3 regions of the Streptomyces sp. NPDC041713 genome follow, and region 3 is predicted to be linked to each of the others. Evidence: riboswitches for the same ligand, from Rfam matches in the RefSeq annotation. Region 3 holds a riboswitch; each other region holds the start of a gene.
What was found. Region 3 has a riboswitch for S-adenosylmethionine ahead of ACZ6CV_RS14580 (hypothetical protein). Riboswitches for the same ligand answer to the same signal wherever they lie in the genome.

Region 1 (5,960 bases), on a different contig from region 3:
TCCTCTACGCGGGCGACGACCTCGGCGACCTGCCCGCCTTCGGCGCCGTGGAGAAGCTCCGCTCGGAGGGGGTCGCGGGCCTGCTGGTGTGCAGCGGCAGCACGGAGGTCGCGGAACTGGCCGACCGGGCCGACCTGGTGGTGGACGGCCCGGCCGGAGTGGTGGCACTGCTGACGGCGATCACGGGGCAGCTCGACTGACGCTGGCTGCTGGCTGCTGGCTGCTGGCTGCTGACCGCCCGGCCGGTCGCGTCAGCCGGTGAGGGCGTGGAGCTGGTCCAGGAACCACTGGGCGGGGGGCAGCGCCGTGGCCGCCGCCGCGAGGCGCTTGGTGCGCTCGGCGCGCTCCTCCGCGGGCATCGACAGGCCGGCGTGCAGCGCCTCGGCGGTGGCCGACACGTCGTACGGGTTCACGGTGAGCGCGTCCTCGCCGAGCTCCTCGTGGGCGCCCGCCTCCCGCGACAGGACCAGCGCGCAGCCCTCGTCGGAGACGACCGGCACCTCCTTCGCGACGAGGTTCATGCCGTCCCGGATCGGGTTGACCAGCGCCACGTCCGCCAGCCGGTAGGCGGCGAGCGAACGCGCGAAGTCGTCGTCGACGTGCAGCAGCACCGGGGTCCAGCCGGGCGTCCCGTACGCGGAGTTGATGGACTCGGCGACCCGGGAGACCTCCGCCGTGTACTCGCGGTAGACCGTCAGGTCCTGCCGCGAGGGGTAGGCGAAGGCGACGTGCACGACGCGCTCGCGCCACTCGGGGTGGGTGTCGAGGAGCTCGCGGTAGGCGTGCAGGCCGCGCACGATGTTCTTCGACAGCTCCGTCCGGTCCACCCGGACGATCAGCTTCCGGTCCTCCCCGTCCTGCGTACCCGCCTGCTCGCGCAGCGTCCGCATCCGCTCCTCGACGTCGTCCCGGCGCGAGCGCTCCCGCAGGAAGTCCGCGTCGGCACCGAGCCCGTGCACCCCGATCCGGGTGCCCGAGGTCCCGCCGACGACCCGCACACAGCAGTCCGTGAACGCGTCCGCCCACCGCCCGGTGAGGAACCCCAGCCGGTCGGCGCCCAGCATCCCGCGCAGCACCTGCTCGGCCACGTCGTCCGGCAGCATCCGGAAGTAGTCGGCGGGCGCCCACGGCGTGTGCGAGAAGTGGCCGATCCGCACGTCGTCCCGGAGCTCGCGGAGCATCCCCGGCACCAGCGTCAGGTGGTAGTCCTGCACCAGGACCGCCGCGCCCGGCGCCGCCTCGGCCGCCAGCGCCTCGGCGAAGGCCCGGTTGTACGTCTCGTACGCCGCCCACTGCGCGCGGAACTCCGGCCCGAAGGCCGGCTCCAGCGGCGTCTGGTAGAGCATGTGGTGGACGAACCACAGCACCGAGTTGGCGATGCCGTTGTACGCGTCCGCGTGGACGTCCGCGTCGATGTCCAGCATCCGTACGCCCGGCTCGCCCACACCCCGCCGCACCGCCTCGCGGTCGCCGTCGCCGAGCGCCGCGCACACCCACAGCGCGTCCGCGTCGTCACCGATGGCGCTGAGCCCGGAGACCAGCCCGCCGCCACCGCGTTTCGCGGTCAGCTCCCCGTCCTCACCCACGGTGTACGAGACGGGGCCGCGGTTGGACGCGACGAGTACCTGCGCTGCTGCCGACGATTGCGCTGCTGCTGACGATGCGGACTCGGAGACCATGTGGCACAACGTAGCCCGTCCCGGCCCCGGGCAAACGTACGCCTTTACGCCACGCGACGGTGCGCGTACTCGGCGATGCCCGTCATCGGAGGGCGCTCCTCCGTGTCGACCGGATACGTGCGCGGCACGAACCCGTCCGCCCCCCGCTCGAACTGCGTCAGCTCCGGCCGGACGAGATGGCCGCGCGCCAGCCGCAGCTGCGCCGTCCGGTAGATCGCCGCCGCCATCCGCCCGAGCGCCTGCCCGTCCTGGTGCCGGTGCCTGCGCACCCCCACGTCCACCTGCGCCAGCGCGTCCAGACCCACCGTGTGCAGCGCGTCGACGAGCAGCCCCAGCTCCACGCCGTACCCCACGGGGAACGGCAGCCGCTCCAGGAGCGACCTGCGGGCCGCGTACTCGCCGCCCAGCGGCTGGACGAACCCCGCGAGCAGCGGCCAGTGCATGTTCAGGAGCGGGCGCGCCATCAGCTCCGTCACCCGGCCGCCCTGCCCCGCGGCCGACCCCAGCGGCCGGTCGTACATCGCCTTCACGAACGCCACGTCCGGGTCGGTGAGCAGCGGGCCCACGATGCCCGAGACGAAGTCCGCGGAGAACTCCCGCAGATCCGCGTCGACGAACGCCACGACGTCGCCGCCCGTCACCAGGAGCGAGCGCCACAGCACCTCGCCCTTGCCCGGCACCGGCGCCAGGCGCGGCAGGATCTCGTCCCGGTGCACGACCCTGGCGCCGGCCGCCGCGGCGACCTCCGCCGTACGGTCCGAGGAGCCGGAGTCGATCACCACGAGCTCGTCGACCAGCGGCACCCGCTCCATGAGTTCCCGGCGGATCTCGGCGACGATCTGGCCGACCGTGTTCTCCTCGTCGAGCGCGGGCAGCACGACGCTCACCGTGGTGCCCGACGCCCGCTTGGCGGCGGTCAGCAGCTCCGGCGGGCGGTCGGCGACAGACCAGGAACGCCTGCTCAGCCAGTGCTCGACCTCTTCCAGCACGGTCGCGGTCCTCCCATATGTGATCCATCTCGCGGTTCGGACGACTATCTCAAGGGTCCGGGGCTTCGGTTACAGTCTTGAACAACGCCGGTGACCATCGCATGTCGGGGTCATCGCCGCCTGAGATCAACAATCGAATACCGCTCATCCAGAGGGGCAGAGGGATACGGCCCGTTGAAGCCCCGGCAACCCTCCAGCCGGTCTCGTACGCGATCAAGTGATCAGCGCCGCGAGGCTCCCGGCTAGGGAAGGTGCCAAATCCGTCTCGCGGCGAGATGCGTCGCGAGGAAGATGAGGAGAAAGGGCCTCGCCTCCATGGCTGTGCAGACTGTCGCCACCGAGAACACCACCACCTCCGTAGACCTCGGCCCCGCATCGGGACTCTCCTGCCGGGAGTGCGGCACCACCTTCCCGCTCGGCCCGATCTTCGCCTGCGCCGAGTGTTTCGGCCCCCTCGAAGTCGCGTACGACCTGCCCCTCGGCGACCCGGAGTCCCTGCGCAAGCAGATCGAGGCGGGCCCCGCCAACATCTGGCGCTACGCCCCGCTGCTGCCCGTCCCCGCCGACGTGGCCGACAAGCCGAACCTGAACCCCGGCTGGACCAAGCTCGTCAAGGCCGACAACCTCGCCGCCGAACTCGGCGTCCAACAGGGCAAGTTGTTCGTCAAGGACGACTCCGGCAACCCCACGCACTCCTTCAAGGACCGCGTCGTCGCGCAGGCCCTCGAAGCGGCGCGCGCCTTCGGCTTCACCACCCTCTCCTGCTCCTCCACCGGCAACCTCGCGGGCGCCGTCGGCGCCGCCGCCGCCCGCGCCGGCTTCCGCTCCTGCGTGTTCATCCCGCACGACCTGGAGCAGGGCAAGGTCGTCATGGCCGCGGTCTACGGCGGCGAGCTCGTCGGCATCGAGGGCAACTACGACGACGTGAACCGCTTCTGCTCCGAGCTCATCGGCGACCCGCTGGGCGAGGGCTGGGGCTTCGTCAACGTCAACCTGCGGCCGTACTACGGCGAGGGCTCCAAGACCCTCGCGTACGAGATCTGCGAGCAGCTGGGGTGGGTCATCCCCGACCAGCTGGTCATCCCGATCGCCTCCGGCTCGCAGCTCACGAAGATCGACAAGGGGCTGAAGGAGCTCATCGCGCTGGGCCTCGTCGAGGACAAGCCCTACAAGATCTTCGGTGCGCAGGCGGAGGGGTGCTCCCCGGTGTCGGCGGCCTTCAAGGCCGGCCAGGACGTGGTCCGCCCGCAGAAGCCGAACACCATCGCCAAGTCGCTGGCCATCGGCAACCCGGCCGACGGGCCGTACGTGCTCGACATCGCGCGGCGTACGGGGGGTGCGGTGGAGGACGTCGACGACGAGCAGGTCGTCGAGGCGATCGAGCTGCTCGCCCGGAGTGAGGGGATCTTCGCGGAGACCGCGGGCGGGGTGACGGTGGGCGTCACGAAGAAGCTCGTCGAGGCGGGGCTCATCGATCCGTCGCTCACCACGGTGGTGTTGAACACCGGGGACGGGCTCAAGACGCTCGACGCTGTCGCCGAGAGGTCTCAGGCGACCGCCACGATCAAGCCGAACCTCGACGCGTTTCGCTCCGCGGGTCTGGCCGGCTGACCTTCTCCTTTCCCTGCGGGCCGGATGTGGCTGGTCGCGCAGTTCGCCGCGCCCCTGACGGGGCCCGTAATCCCTGAGGTGAAACCCATGAGCGTCAACGTCCGTATCCCCACCATTCTGCGTACCTACACCGGCGGCAAGGCCGAGGTCGCCGCCGAGGGGGCGAACCTCGGGGAGGTCATCGCCGACCTGGAGAAGAACCACACCGGCATCGCCGCCCGCGTCCTGGACGATCAGGGCAAGCTGCGCCGGTTCGTGAACGTGTACGTCAACGACGACGACGTCCGGTTCGAGCAGGGCCTGGAGACCGCCACCCCGGACGGTGCGGGCGTCTCGATCATTCCGGCCGTCGCCGGCGGCTGATCCTTTTCCGCAAGAACCCTGCTTAACCCGAATTGCCCTCTCCGTCGGAGAAACGGAGGGGGCAATTCTGCATGGTTGAGCGCGGTACAGTTGGGAAGTGTGCTTCGCCGTTTGTGCCGAGCGCATATACGAAGTCGACCCGGAGTCGACAAGAAGCAGCCAATGCGCGCCGCCCATTTGAGCCTCATGTGGCTTTTGCCCGGCCCGACTTGCCCTGAATTCCGGCAAATTCTCCGCATATTTCCGATCGCGCGTGCCCAGAATTCTCGTCCGATTGACCTGTTGCAGACGGCAGTTGGACAGATACATTCAGCGGCGGTCGACGCGTTCCGGCGCACACCCCCAATCAGTGGGGGGTGAGGTCTGACCCGGGTCCGCGAAGTGCGGTCCTGTGCAAGGGCCAGTAATAGGGGAGTTAGGCATGGCTCAGGGCACCGTCAAGTGGTTCAACGCGGAGAAGGGGTACGGCTTCATCGCGGTCGACGGTGGTGCGGATGTTTTCGTCCACTACAGCGCGATCCAGATGGACGGGTACCGCACCCTTGAAGAAGGTCAGCGAGTCGAATTCGAGATCTCGCAGGGCCAGAAGGGTCCGCAGGCGGACATGGTCAAGCTCGCCGTCTAGCTCGGCGCGATCGACCACCGAAGCAAGTATCACGAGGGGCCCGTATCCCGTCAGGGGTACGGGCCCCTCGTGCGCGCGGGGTACGCGCGCCGCGCGCCGGGGACTGTCCGGGATCCTCAAGAGGCGCTTGCACTCGACGGGGGCGAGTGCTAATCATTGGGCTTAGCACTCTCCGAGTGAGAGTGACAGAACTTGGATCGGGTCGGTGAGGCCCGCAGGCCGGGTGGGGCAAGGAACCACAAGGGCTGCAGGCCGTCCGTCGCGGGCGCAGGCGCGATCCGTTTGCTTGCATTTCCACCCCGTCCGGGAGGACCACTTCACATGGCCAAGATCATCGCGTTCGACGAGGAGGCACGGCGCGGCCTCGAGCGCGGCATGAACCAGCTCGCCGACGCCGTCAAGGTGACCCTGGGCCCCAAGGGTCGCAACGTCGTCCTCGAGAAGAAGTGGGGCGCCCCCACGATCACCAACGATGGTGTCTCCATCGCCAAGGAGATCGAGCTCGAGGACCCGTACGAGAAGATCGGCGCCGAGCTGGTCAAGGAGGTCGCGAAGAAGACGGACGACGTCGCCGGTGACGGCACGACGACCGCGACCGTCCTGGCCCAGGCCCTGGTGCGCGAGGGTCTGCGCAACGTGGCCGCCGGTGCCAACCCGATGGCCCTCAAGCGCGGCATCGAGAAGGCCGTCGAG
Region 2 (5,960 bases), on a different contig from region 3:
GACTCCGTGAGCGAGGTCTTCTCCGTCACCGGCACCTACGACCTCATCGCGATGGTGCGGGTGCCGCGCCACGACGACCTCGCCGACGTCATCCCCGGCCGGATCAGCAAGATCCCCGGTGTCGAGGGGACCGACACGCACGTGGCGTTCCGCACGTACTCCCAGCACGACCTGGAGGCCGCGTTCGCGATCGGCCTCGACTCCTAGGCGCCGTCCAGGCCCGTCCGGTCAGGCGGCCGCGCCGGTGTCCGGCACGCAACGCCCGTCCTCGGTGCGGTAGTTCCACCGGGCGCCGTCCGCCACCAGCTCCTTGACCGCGCGCACGAACCGCTCGACGTGCTCGTCGGGGGTGCCCGCGCCGAAGCTCACCCGGATGGCGTTCAGCGACTTCTCGCCGGGCGCGGCCTCGGGGGCGCCGCACTCGCCGGGCTCGTCGGGCGCGCCGCCGAGCAGGGTGCGCACCAGCGGGTGGGCGCAGAACAGGCCGTCCCGTACGCCGATCCCGTACTCCGCGGAGAGCGCGGCGGCGAAGTGCGAGCTGTTCCAGCCGTCCACGACGAAGGAGATGACGCCCACACGCGGCGCGTCGTCCCCGAAGAGCGAGAGCACCCGCACCTGCGGCACCTCGGCGAGGCCCTCGCGCACCTTCGCGATCAGGTACTGCTCACGGGCGACCAGCTCGTCGAAGCCCGCCTCGGTGAGCGCCTTGCAGGCGGAGGCGATCGAGTAGACGCCGATGACGTTGGGCGAGCCGGCCTCGTGCCGGGCCGCGCTGTCGTGCCACTCCACGTCCACGCCGCCGCCCGCCTCCTTGGGGCGTCGCGCCACCTTCCGCGAGGCGCCGCCGCCCGCGAGGTAGGGCTCGGCGGCGCGCAGCCAGTCGGAGCGGCCCGCGAGGACGCCCGAGCCGAACGGCGCGTACAGCTTGTGACCGGAGAAGGCGACCCAGTCCACGTCCAACTCGTCGATGGAGACCGGGTGGTGCGGCGCGAGCTGCGCGGCATCGAGGACGATGCGGGCGCCGTGCGCGTGGGCCGCGGCGGCCAGCTCGCGCACCGGCCAGATCTCGCCGGTGACGTTGGAGGCGCCGGTCACACAGACCAGGGCGGGGCCATTGGGGCCTCCCCTGCTCGAACGGAGCTGAGAGCTTGGGGAAGGATCGCGGTCGGCGAGGGCGCGCTCCAGGGTGTGCACGGCCTCGTCGGGGGTGCGCGGCGCGTCGAGGTAGGTGACGCGGGCGTCCCGCCACGGCAGCAGCGAGGCGTGGTGCTCGGTCTCGAAGACGAAGACCTCGCAGCCGGCGGGCAGGGCGGCGGCCAGCAGGTTCAGCGAGTCGGTGGTGGAGCGGGTGAAGACGACCTGGTCCCCCTCGCGGCAGCCGAGGAAGTCGGCGACGGTCGCACGGGAGTTCTCGAAGAGGTCGGTGGAGAGCTGCGAGAGGTAGCCGGCGCCGCGGTGCACGCTTCCGTAGTACGGCGCGTACGCGGCCACGTCGTCCCAGACCCGCTGCAGGGCCGGCGCGCTCGCCGCGTAGTCGAGCGCGGCGTACGTCACCTCGCCGCCGGTGACCAGCGGAACGGTGACGTCCCGGCCGAGCACGGCCAGCGGGGCACAGACGGAGGCGTCGACGGCAACGGCGGAAACAGACATGGCGAACTCCCGTGAGAGGCAGGCGAATTCACCGCGCCGGAGCGATGTCGACGGCGCGGGAGAAGGGTGAAAAAGGGTGTGCGGAGGCGGGGCGTGAAAGCCCTGTCACATTCGCTTGCTCACGAGACTGCTCCCTTGAGGACCAGGACCCCAGGGTTTGCAGGGGTCCGCGCTTGCCATACGCCTTGCTGCGTACGACCTGGTCTTCACCCGGGGCACCCCGCCACGGACGGAGGGTTGCCGGACAGCGGGCCGGGGCCGTAGTCGCTGTCACTCATGACCTGTGCAGCATCCTGCCATACGATCTTCGGCGCGCAAGGCGCAGTCCAAAATCCGGACTGCGCCTTGCGTCACACAGGGGGCCGCTCAGCGGTTGCTGGCCGCCACCCAGCGCTCAAGGACCCGCTGGGCGGCGCCGGAGTCGATCGCCTGCGCCGCCTTGGCCATCCCGGCGCGGATCTGCTCCACCAGCGGCTCGTCGGTCGGCGTGAGGGCCACCAGGGCCGCCGCGGAGTTCAGCAGCACCGCGTCCCGCACCGGCCCGCTCTCGCCGTCCAGGAGGCGCCGGGCGACCTCGGCGTTGTACGAGGCGTCGGCGCCCCGCAGCGCCTCGACGGGCACCAGGTCGATCCCGGCGTCCCGCGGGTCGAAGGCCTCCTCGCGCACGGCGCCGTCCCGCACGATCCAGACCCGGGACGTCGACGTCGTCGTCAGCTCGTCGAGGCCGTCGTCGCCGCGGAAGACGAGCGAGGAGTGCCCGCGCTCGGCGAAGACCCCGGCGACGACAGGCGCCATCCGCGGGTCGGCGACCCCGACCGCCTGGGCCCGCACCCGCGCCGGGTTGGTGAGCGGGCCGAGGAGGTTGAAGACCGTCCTGATGCCCAGCTGGCTGCGGGCGGCGCCGGCGTAGCGCAGCGCGGGGTGGAACTTCACGGCGAAGCAGAAGGTGATGCCGGCCTCCTCGGCGACCTCGACGACCCGCCGGGGCGTGAGGTCCAGGTTGACGCCGAGCTTGCCCAGGACGTCGGAGGCGCCGGACGCGCTGGAGGCGGCGCGGTTGCCGTGCTTGACGACCTTGGCGCCGGCTCCCGCGACGACGATCGCGGACATGGTGGAGATGTTGACGGTCTTGGCGCCGTCGCCGCCGGTGCCCACGATGTCCACGCTCGGGCCCGGCACCTCGACGACGTTGGCGTGCGCGTACATCGCCCGTACCAGACCGGAGATCTCCGCGACGGTCTCGCCCTTGGCGCGCAGCGCGACCACGAAGCCCGCGATCTGCGCGTCGGTGGCCTCGCCGCGCATGATGCGGTCCATCGCCCACGCGGTGTCGTCGGCGCTCTGGTCCCGCCCGTCGAGCAGACCGTTCAGCACGTCGGGCCAGGAACGGGCCGCCGCGGTGTCGCCTCCTGCGGGGGTCACAGCGTTCATGGCTGCTCCTGGTCTTGTCCGGTGGGTGGGGAAACGCCCCGGCACGCCGGGGTGTCACCACCCTATCCAGCCCCGGGACGGCGAAGAGCCCCGTCCATGCACTGGACGGGGCTCTTGCCGTGGCGACCTCGAGGGTCGGAGCTTCGGAGCTCGGGTGGATCAGTGGTGGCCGTGGCCGCTCGTGATCTCCTTGTACTCCTCGGCGGTGGGCTTGGGGATCTGGTTGTTCTCCCCGTAGTAGCCCTTGGAGAGCTTCGCCCGGAGCTTCTGCGAACCGGACAGCTTGCGCTCGACGCCGTTCTCGTCGACCGACGGGCCGATCTCGACCGGCTTGTACTGCTCGTGCGCGGTGAGCGTGTGCAGCTGGTCCTGGCTGAGCGGCTCGTGGATCTCGATGAACTCACCGTGCGGCAGCCGCTTGATGATGCCCGACTCGCGGCCGTGCAGCACCTTGTCCTTGTCGCGCCGCTGCAGACCCAGGCAGATCCGCTTGGTGACGATGAAGGCGACGACCGGCCCGACGAAGAAGGCGATCCGGACGAACCAGGTGATCGCGTTCAGCGACAGGTGGAAGTGGGTGGCCCACAGGTCGTTGCCACCGCCGACGAGCATGACCATGTACGCGGTGAGCCAGGCGACACCGAAGGCCGTACGGGTCGGGGCGTTGCGCGGGCGGTCCAGGATGTGGTGCTCGCGCTTGTCGCCGGTGACCCAGGACTCGATGAACGGGTAGACCGCGATGGCCACGAGGACCAGCGGGAAGACCACGACCAGCGGGATGAACACGCCGAGGACCAGCGTGTGGCCCCAGAGGTTGATCTCCCAGCCCGGCATCACACGGATCAGACCCTCGGCGAAGCCCATGTACCAGTCGGGCTGGGCGCCGGTGGACACCTGGTCCGGACGGTAGGGGCCGATGGCCCAGATCGGGTTGATCGAGGCGATCGCCGCGATGACCGCGATGACACCGAAGACCAGGAAGAAGAAGCCTCCGGCCTTGGCCATGTAGACCGGCAGCAGCGGCATGCCGACGACGTTCTTGTTGCTCTTGCCGGCGCCCGCGTACTGCGTGTGCTTGTGGTAGAAGACCAGGATCAGGTGGGCCACCACGAGGCCGAGCATGATGCCCGGCAGCAGCAGGATGTGCACCGAGTAGAACCGGGCCACGAAGTCGCCGCCGGGGAACTCCCCGCCGAACAGGAACATCGACAGGTACGTGCCGACGATCGGCACCCCGAGGATGGCGCCCTGCATGAAGCGGACACCGGTGCCGGAGAGCAGGTCGTCCGGGAGCGAGTAACCGGTGAAGCCGGTGAACATGCCGAGGACGAACAGCAGGAAGCCGAACAGCCAGTTGACCTCACGCGGCTTGCGGAACGCACCCGTGAAGAAGACGCGCATCATGTGCACGAACATGCCGGCGAGGAAGATCAGCGCCGCCCAGTGGTGGATCTGCCGGATCAGCAGACCACCGCGCACATCGAAGGAGATGTGCATGGTCGAGTTGAACGCCTCCGACATCAGCTGACCCTGCATCGGGATGTAGCTGCCGGAGTACTCCACCTCGTTCATCGACGGGTGGAAGAACAGCGTCAGGTACACACCCGTGAGGATGATGATGAGGAAGCTGTACAGGCAGATCTCGCCGAGCATGAAGGACCAGTGGTCCGGAAAGATCTTGCGCATGTTGGCCTTGGCGAGGGAGTAGATCCCCAGCCGGCCGTCCGCCCAGTCCGCGACCCGCTCACCGGCGGGCGCCTTCTGGCGGTTGTCGTTCGAAGAATTGGTGGTGCTCATCCGCGCTCCCAGAAGGCCGGACCGACGGGCTCTTCGAAGTCGCCGAGCGCCTCGAGGTAGCCCTTTTCGTTCACGCCGATGCGCAGCTGCGGCAGGGCGTGACCAGCCGGGCCGAAGATCACTCGGGCACCGTCGGAGAGATCGAAGGTGGACTGGTGGCACGGGCAGAGGACGTGGTGCGTCTGCTGCTCGTACAGGGAGATCGGGCAGCCCACGTGGGTGCAGATCTTGGAGTAGGCCACGATGCCTTCGTGCGACCACTCCAGCTCGCGCTTGTCCTTGATGTTCTCCGGCTGGATCCGGACGATCATCAGGGCGGCCTTGGCGATCTGCGTCTGGAAGTCGTGGTCGTGCTCCGACATGCCCTCGGGCATCGCGAAGGTCAGCGAACCGACCTGGACGTCCGCGGGACGCAGCGGCTCGTGGGTGTTCATGTTCACGAGCATCTTGCCCCGGCCCCACTTGGTGTGGCGGAGCTTGTCCTCGGGCAGCGGACCGAGGTCACGCAGGAGGACGACGCCGGAGAGCGGGACCAGGGCCAGCGCGCCGAACATGGTGTTGCGGATGAGCTTGCGCCGGCCGAAGCCGGACTCCGCCGCACCCTGCTTGAAGTCGGCCATGACCTTGGCGCGGACCTCGGGCTCGGCGGCGATCTCGTGCCGCTCGTCGGTCATCTCCACGTCGGACATCAGGGTGCGGGCCCAGTGGACCGCGCCCGCGCCGATGCAGAACAGGGCCACGCCGAGGGTCAGACCCAGGGCGAAGTTCAGGCCGCTGAGGTGACCGATCGGGAAGACGTAGATGCTCTTGTCGGCCGGGATCGCCACGTACGAGGCGATGAAGCCCACAGTCGCGATCATCGACAGCGTGAACAGGAACGCCACGGCACGCTCGGACCGCTTGGCGGCCCGCTCGTCGATGTCCTGGACGCGGTGCTCGTGGGGCGGCAGCCCCGGGTCCGCGAACGGGTTCTCCTCCGTCACGGCCACCGAGCCGTGCTCGGTCTCCTGCTTGCTGGGCAGGTTCTCTTCTGGAATCTCTTGGCTACTCATGACTTCTTGGCCTTTGCGGTCCGAGCGGCG
Region 3 (5,960 bases):
CGGCGAGTCCGGCGCGACGGCGCTGCTGCTCATCGTCATCGTGGCGCAGCTGTTCTGCGGCAACGCGGAGACCGCCGCGGCCAGCCGCATGGTGTTCGCGTTCAGCCGCGACAACGCGCTGCCCGGCTCGGCGATCTGGCGCAAGGTCAGCTCCCGCACCCAGGTGCCGGTGCCCGCCGTGTGGCTGTCGGTGGGGCTCGCCGCGGTCATCGCGCTGCCCTCCCTGTACTCGACGACCGCGTACACGGCGGTGACCGCCATCAACGTCATCGGCATCACGCCCGCGTACGCCATCCCGATCTACCTGCGCCTTCGCGCGGGCGACCGCTTCCAGCCGGGGCCGTGGAACCTCGGCCGCTGGAGCAAGCCGGTCGGCTGGATCGCGGTGGTCTGGGTGCTGTTCGTGACGGTGCTGTTCTGCCTGCCGCAGGTCTCCCCGGTGACCGTCGACTCGATGAACTACGCGTCGATCGCACTCGCCGCGGTGCTGCTTCTGGCCACCGTGTGGTGGTTCGTGGCGCGCCGCTCCTACAGCACGCCGCAGGCGTACGGTTCGGACCGCGAGCAGGCCGAGGTCGCGGAGAACATCGTCTGAGTCACGGTCACGGCCCGAGCCCGCTCCGCGGACGGCGTCAGCGACCGCCTGCCACCCGCACGATCGTGCCGGTCGCGTACGAGGCGTCGTCGGAGAGCAGCCAGCTGACGGCCGCCGCGATCTCCGACGGCCGGCCCGAGCGCCCCAGGGGGATGCCCGCGGCGAGCTTCGCGGGGCGCTCGGGGTCGGCGTGGAACTCGGTCCAGATCACGCCGGGGGCCACGGCGTTGACGCGGATGCCGTCGCCCGCGACCTCCTTGGAGAGGCCGACCGTCAGCGTGTCGACGGCGCCCTTGGCCGCCGCGTAGTGGACGTACTCGCCGGGGGCGCCGAGGGTGGCCGCCGCGGACGAGACGTTCACGATCGCGCCGCCGCCGTTCGCGGTCAGGTCCCGCACCGCGCGCCGGGCGCAGAGCAGATAGCCGAGGACGTTCACTTCGAGCGCCCGGCGCATGCCCTCGGCGTCGGCCTCCGCGAGGGGGCCGACGGGGCCGCTCACGCCGGCGTTGTTGACCAGACCGGTGACCGGGCCGAGTTCGGCGGCGGCGGTGTCGAAGAGGCGGTCGACGTCGGCCTCGTCGGCGGTGTCGACCTGGACGGTGACGCAGCGGCGGCCGGCCGCGCGGACCGCGTCGGCGGCCTCTTCGGCGGCCGCCTCGTCGGAGCGGTAGCCGATGACGACGTCGTGGCCGTCCTCGGCGAGACGGGCGCTGACGGCCGCGCCGATACCGCGGCTGCCGCCGGTGACGACGGTGACGGGGTGGTGCTGCACGGGGGACCTCCGGCTCTGGGTGGCTGACTGTCGCGCCGCCCGGACCCGGGGGTCGCCCGCGTCCGGATCACGCCGTCATCCTACGAAGCGGTGATCTTGACCGGTGGGCAGGGCGGGACGGCCGGTGGGCAGGTCCGCATCGAGCGGGATCAGGGTGGCGCGGCCGGTGCCGTGCCGCAGCCGCAGCAGATTGCGGCCGGGCTCCCACTGGACGACGCCGTGGTGGGCGCGCAGCTGGGCCCGCAGCCGTTCCGGGTCGGAAGTGCGGAGCGCGGCGGGGGCGCCCAGGGTGGGGCCGAGGAGGTGGAGCGGGATCAGGCCGTCGTCGCGTACGTCGTACGAGGAGAGCAGTACGTCGACCTGCTCGGCGGGCTCGTCGTGCGCGGCGTCGTCGGCCGCGAGGGTGGGAGTGGCGTGCTGGTGCGTCATGGTGCGCCTCCGGAGTCGTGGACCCCGGGTGTCGCCGACCCCGGTGATCCGCCGTTCCCCGTGCACGTCGCACGGGGCGGGTCGTCACCCGGGGCACCCGCGACGGAGCGGGGTGCCGTCCAGCGAGCCGGGGCTTGGCGCTGGAACTCGTGACCCGCACCGACCGTAACACGGTGTCCCGGAGGCCTGCCCGGGGTTTCTCACGCCCCGGGCAGGCGTCCGGGCGGGGCCTACGGTGCCTCGGCCGGGACGACCGCGTCCTCCGGGGCGGCCGCCTCGGCGGGCAGGCTGTCCATGAACGAGCTGACCGAGAAGACTGCGTTGCCGGGGCCCGCGGGGCCGTAACCGGGGGGCGACGACAGGCCGTTGGCCTCCATCGTGGCGCGGTAGGCCTCCAGGAGCCGCACGTGGTACTCCAGCGGGGCGCCCTGCGGGTTCGCCTTGCCGAGCGGCGTCGTGGGCTCGGGGCACCACGTGGTGAAGCGGGGCGTGATGCCGCGCGACATGAAGTACTGCAGGCCCTCGACGGTGGAGTCGATGGCCTCGTCGACCGTCTTGAAGCCGAACGGCTCGGCCATCTCCACGCCCGCGACGAAGTTGGGGATGACGTTGCGCGGCCCGAACACCTCGGCGGAGTCCAGGATGCGGCGGTGCCACTCGTCACGGCCGACGTAGCGCTCCTTGCCGGGGCAGTACCGCTCGAAGAGGTAGGGGTCCCACACCTCGTAGTTGGGGTGGTAGATCCGCACGCCGTAGTCGTGGAAGCGCTGCACGTCCGCCTTGGGCAGCGCCTGGGCGACGACCTTGCCGATCCAGCGGCCCGGGAAGCGCTCCTCGATGGCCTTCGCGTACTGGCCGTAGAAGTCGGCCTCGTCCTTGCCCTGGAGCTGTGTGGTGATGGCGCCGCCGGTGAGCGTGTACGCGGTGGACGACTTGTTCGTGTCGTACTTGTCGATGATGGCGAGGGCTTCGAGGACCTCGTCCATCGGCTTCACGCCCGTGTAGGGGCGGCCGGCCGCCTTCTGCTGGCGCCAGTTGTGGTTGATGTCGCAGTACTGGCACTCCTCCTTGGCGCCGAAGTACTGGCAGACCCGGAAGACCGTCAGGTAGATGAGGTAGCCCCACTGGATGGTGGGCGCCACCTCCATCACCGACTTGCCGTTCTCCAGCGTGTGCCGGTAGTAGTCCGGCATCGGCGGCAGGCCGACGTCGGAGATCCGGGCGCCGTCCAGGTACAGGCCGAGGACGCCGTGGTCGTCGGCGGCCACGCGGTAGGGCGAGGACGGGTTCACGCGGACCGAGACGACGGTGCGGCGCAGCTCGTAGGGGCCGCCGGTGAGGACGATCTCCTCGGGCGGTCGGCGCAGGGCCGCGGCGCCCAGTTCGGGGAGCGTGCCGTGGTCGAAGGAGAAGATGAAGTACGACTTCGGCTTGACCTCGCCGCCTTCGTTGTCGCTCAGCGCCGACTCGTCGAAGGCGATGCCGCCGCGCAGCAGATCCTCCTTGATGACGGCTTCCCGCGGCACGTGCGGGAACCGCTCCATGAGTGACTCGATGAGCTCGGTACGGCTCTCGCTGCGGCTTGGCATGGGCCGGGCACCTCGGATCTTGTCGGTCGATCTGTCCCGTCCACGCTAATACCCGGCCGATCCGTTCGGGACCGGGCTCCGGTCGTAGGGCGGTCGCACCGCGCGGCTATGCTTTCAAGAGTTTCGCCAGAACGCGGTCGAGCGCCTCGATGTCCTCGTCCGGCAGCTCCAGGAGCGCGTCGGGCGGTGTGGTGAGGATCGCGGTGGCGCGGGCGGCCGCGGCCCGGCCCTCCTCGGTGAGGTGGACCAGTTTGGACCGGCGGTCGTCGGGGTTGGTGATGCGTTCGGCGAGGCCGCGGCGGACCAGGTCGTCGACGATGACGCTGGTGTAGGGCGGGTCGCTGCCCAGCCGCACGGTCAGGTCCCGCAGCGTGATCGGGTCGCCGGTGAGGCGGCGCAGCGCCCTGATGCGGCTGAAGCTCATGCCGAGGCTATCGGCCACCGCCTTGCGCCGGTTGTGCCGGTCGAGCACCAGCGTGTTCAGGCCCTGCCAGACCCGGGTCGCCGTCCTGAGGGCCGCGTCGTCGGCCGCCTGCGGCTCGGTGTCGTGTGCGCGCTCCATCAGGCCTTCACTGTCTCCTTCGTCCCCTCCGCGTCCTCGGCGGCGAGCGTCCGCGCGGTGCGCCGGGCCGTTTCCCTGGCCCAGCGGCCGGAGGTGAGCGTACCCGTGACCAGCACGGCGGCGCCGCAGCCCCCGATGATCCACCAGGCCGTGCGGCCCGCGTCGGTGAAGCCCGCCGCGCCCGCGTGCACCCCGCCGGCCATGAGCGCGCCGATGACGGCGACGCCGAGGGACTGGCCGACCTGCCGGCTGGTGGAGGCGACCGCGGCGGCGAGTCCCGCCTGCGAGCGGGGCATCCCCGAGACGGCGGTGTTGGTGATGGGCGCGTTGACCAGGCCGAATCCGGTGCCGAAGAGCAGATACGCGACGACGAGCAGCGCCGTCGGCATGTGCGTGGAGTAGGTGAGGGCCTGCAGTACGGCGCTCGCGCACAGCGCGGCCCCCGCGAGCAGCAGCGGCGTGCGCGGCCCGCGCGCGGCCACCATGCGGCCCGAGACCGGCGCGGTGAGCAGCGCCATGAGGGCCATCGGCAGCATGAAGAGGCCGGCGTCCAGCGGGTCGAGGTGGCGCACGTTCTGCAGATACAGCGAGCTGACGAAGAGGAACCCGCCGAGCCCGGCGAAGGTGGCGACCGCGATGACGGTGGCGCCGGCGAACGGGGCGGAACGGAAGAACCGCAGATCGATGAGGGGGTCGGTGCGCCTCGGTTCGTACCGGAGCAGGCCGAGCAGCGCACACAGTGCCACGACCGCGCTGCCGGCGACGAGGGGCGAGGTCCAGCCGCGGGTCGGCGACTCGATGATGGCGTACGTGAGGGTGAGCAGCAGGACGATGACGAGTGCCTGGCCGACCGGGTCGACGCGGCGGGGGCGGGCCGCGCGCGATTCCGGGACGTACTTGCGGACGAGGAAGAGCGCGGCCAGACCGATCGGCACGTTGATCCAGAAGATGGACCGCCAGCCCGCCGACTCGACGAGCGCTCCGCCGATGATCGGCCCGGCGGCCATGCTGATGCCGACGACGCCGCTCCACACGCCGATGGCACGGGCTCGCCGGCGGGGGTCGGTGAAGGTGTTGCTGATGATCGACATGGCGACGGGGTTGAGCATCGAGCCGCCGACGGCCTGCAGGATGCGGGCGGCGACGAGCCAGCCGAGGCCGGGGGCGAGTCCGCAGAGCAGGGAGGCGGCGGTGAAGATCGCCAGTCCCGCCCGGAGCGTGCGGCGGCGGCCCACGCGGTCGGCGGTCGAGCCCGACAGCATCAGCAGGGCGGCGAGGACCAGCGTGTAGGCGTCGACGGTCCACTGCAGTCCGGAGACCGAGGTGTGCAGGTCACGCTGGATGGAGGGCAGGGCGATGTTCAGGATGGTGTTGTCGAGACTGACGATCAGCATGCTCATGCAGCAGATGGCGAGCACGAGCCAGGGCCGCGGGCGGGCGGCGTCCTCCGGCATGACGGGACTCCTCGGGTGGGTGCGCGGCGGGTTCGCGGGTGGGTGCGCGAGTGGGTGCGCTCATTTGTTTGTGTTGTCACAACCATTGTGAGGCTACAACTAATACCCGGAGCTGTCATGCGAGGTTGCGAGGCCGGCAAATTCCTACAGAGCCACCGGCACCCCGCTGCGGGCCGACGCGTAGCCCGCCTCCACTATGCGCAGCGTGCGCAGGCCGCCCTCGCCGTCGGCGACCGTCATGTCGTCCTCCGCGGGGCCGAACAGGAAGGCACGCAGCATGAGTTCGTCCAGGTCGACGCCGAACGGAACCTCGATGCCGCGCCCTTGCCGTTCGCTGAAGCCGTGCACGTTCTGGTCGAAGGCGTCCATCTCCAGGGTGGCCCGTTCGCCGACGACGGTGAGTTCGAGGCCGCCCCAGGAGTGGTGGGAGCGGGGGTGGGACCAGCTGCAGTCGATGGTGGCGACGGCGCCGTCCGCGTAGGTGACGCTGACCAGGCCGCTGGTCTCGGCGGCGACCTCGCCCGCGTACAGGAGGTTGTTGGTCTGGGCGTACACCTCC

Region 1: linked by a shared signal. The riboswitch ahead of thrC (threonine synthase) and the one ahead of ACZ6CV_RS14580 (hypothetical protein) in region 3 are both predicted to bind S-adenosylmethionine.
Region 2: linked by a shared signal. The riboswitch ahead of ACZ6CV_RS02880 (aminotransferase class V-fold PLP-dependent enzyme) and the one ahead of ACZ6CV_RS14580 (hypothetical protein) in region 3 are both predicted to bind S-adenosylmethionine.

Annotation. Positions count from the first base shown of each region.
Region 1 covers NZ_JBVIZY010000005.1:537,722-543,681, reverse strand. The annotation lists gene otsB (trehalose-phosphatase) at 1-200, shown strand, start outside; gene ACZ6CV_RS18835 (alpha,alpha-trehalose-phosphate synthase (UDP-forming)) at 252-1,679, opposite strand; gene ACZ6CV_RS18830 (glucosyl-3-phosphoglycerate synthase) at 1,724-2,668, opposite strand; SAM riboswitch class I at 2,810-2,966, shown strand; gene thrC (threonine synthase) at 2,984-4,279, shown strand; gene ACZ6CV_RS18820 (MoaD/ThiS family protein) at 4,367-4,642, shown strand; gene ACZ6CV_RS18815 (cold-shock protein) at 5,064-5,267, shown strand; gene groL (chaperonin GroEL) at 5,589-5,960, shown strand, end outside.
Region 2 covers NZ_JBVIZY010000001.1:667,742-673,701, reverse strand. The annotation lists gene ACZ6CV_RS02885 (Lrp/AsnC family transcriptional regulator) at 1-207, shown strand, start outside; gene ACZ6CV_RS02880 (aminotransferase class V-fold PLP-dependent enzyme) at 229-1,650, opposite strand; SAM riboswitch class IV at 1,815-1,932, opposite strand; gene trpD (anthranilate phosphoribosyltransferase) at 2,017-3,081, opposite strand; gene qcrB (cytochrome bc1 complex cytochrome b subunit) at 3,241-4,878, opposite strand; gene qcrA (cytochrome bc1 complex Rieske iron-sulfur subunit) at 4,875-5,930, opposite strand; gene qcrC (cytochrome bc1 complex diheme cytochrome c subunit) at 5,927-5,960, opposite strand, start outside.
Region 3 covers NZ_JBVIZY010000004.1:281,981-287,940, forward strand. The annotation lists gene ACZ6CV_RS14570 (amino acid permease) at 1-595, shown strand, start outside; gene ACZ6CV_RS14575 (SDR family oxidoreductase) at 633-1,367, opposite strand; gene ACZ6CV_RS14580 (hypothetical protein) at 1,443-1,796, opposite strand; SAM riboswitch class IV at 1,842-1,951, opposite strand; gene ACZ6CV_RS14585 (radical SAM protein) at 2,027-3,385, opposite strand; gene ACZ6CV_RS14590 (MarR family winged helix-turn-helix transcriptional regulator) at 3,492-3,947, opposite strand; gene ACZ6CV_RS14595 (MFS transporter) at 3,947-5,401, opposite strand; gene ACZ6CV_RS14600 (Gfo/Idh/MocA family protein) at 5,546-5,960, opposite strand, start outside.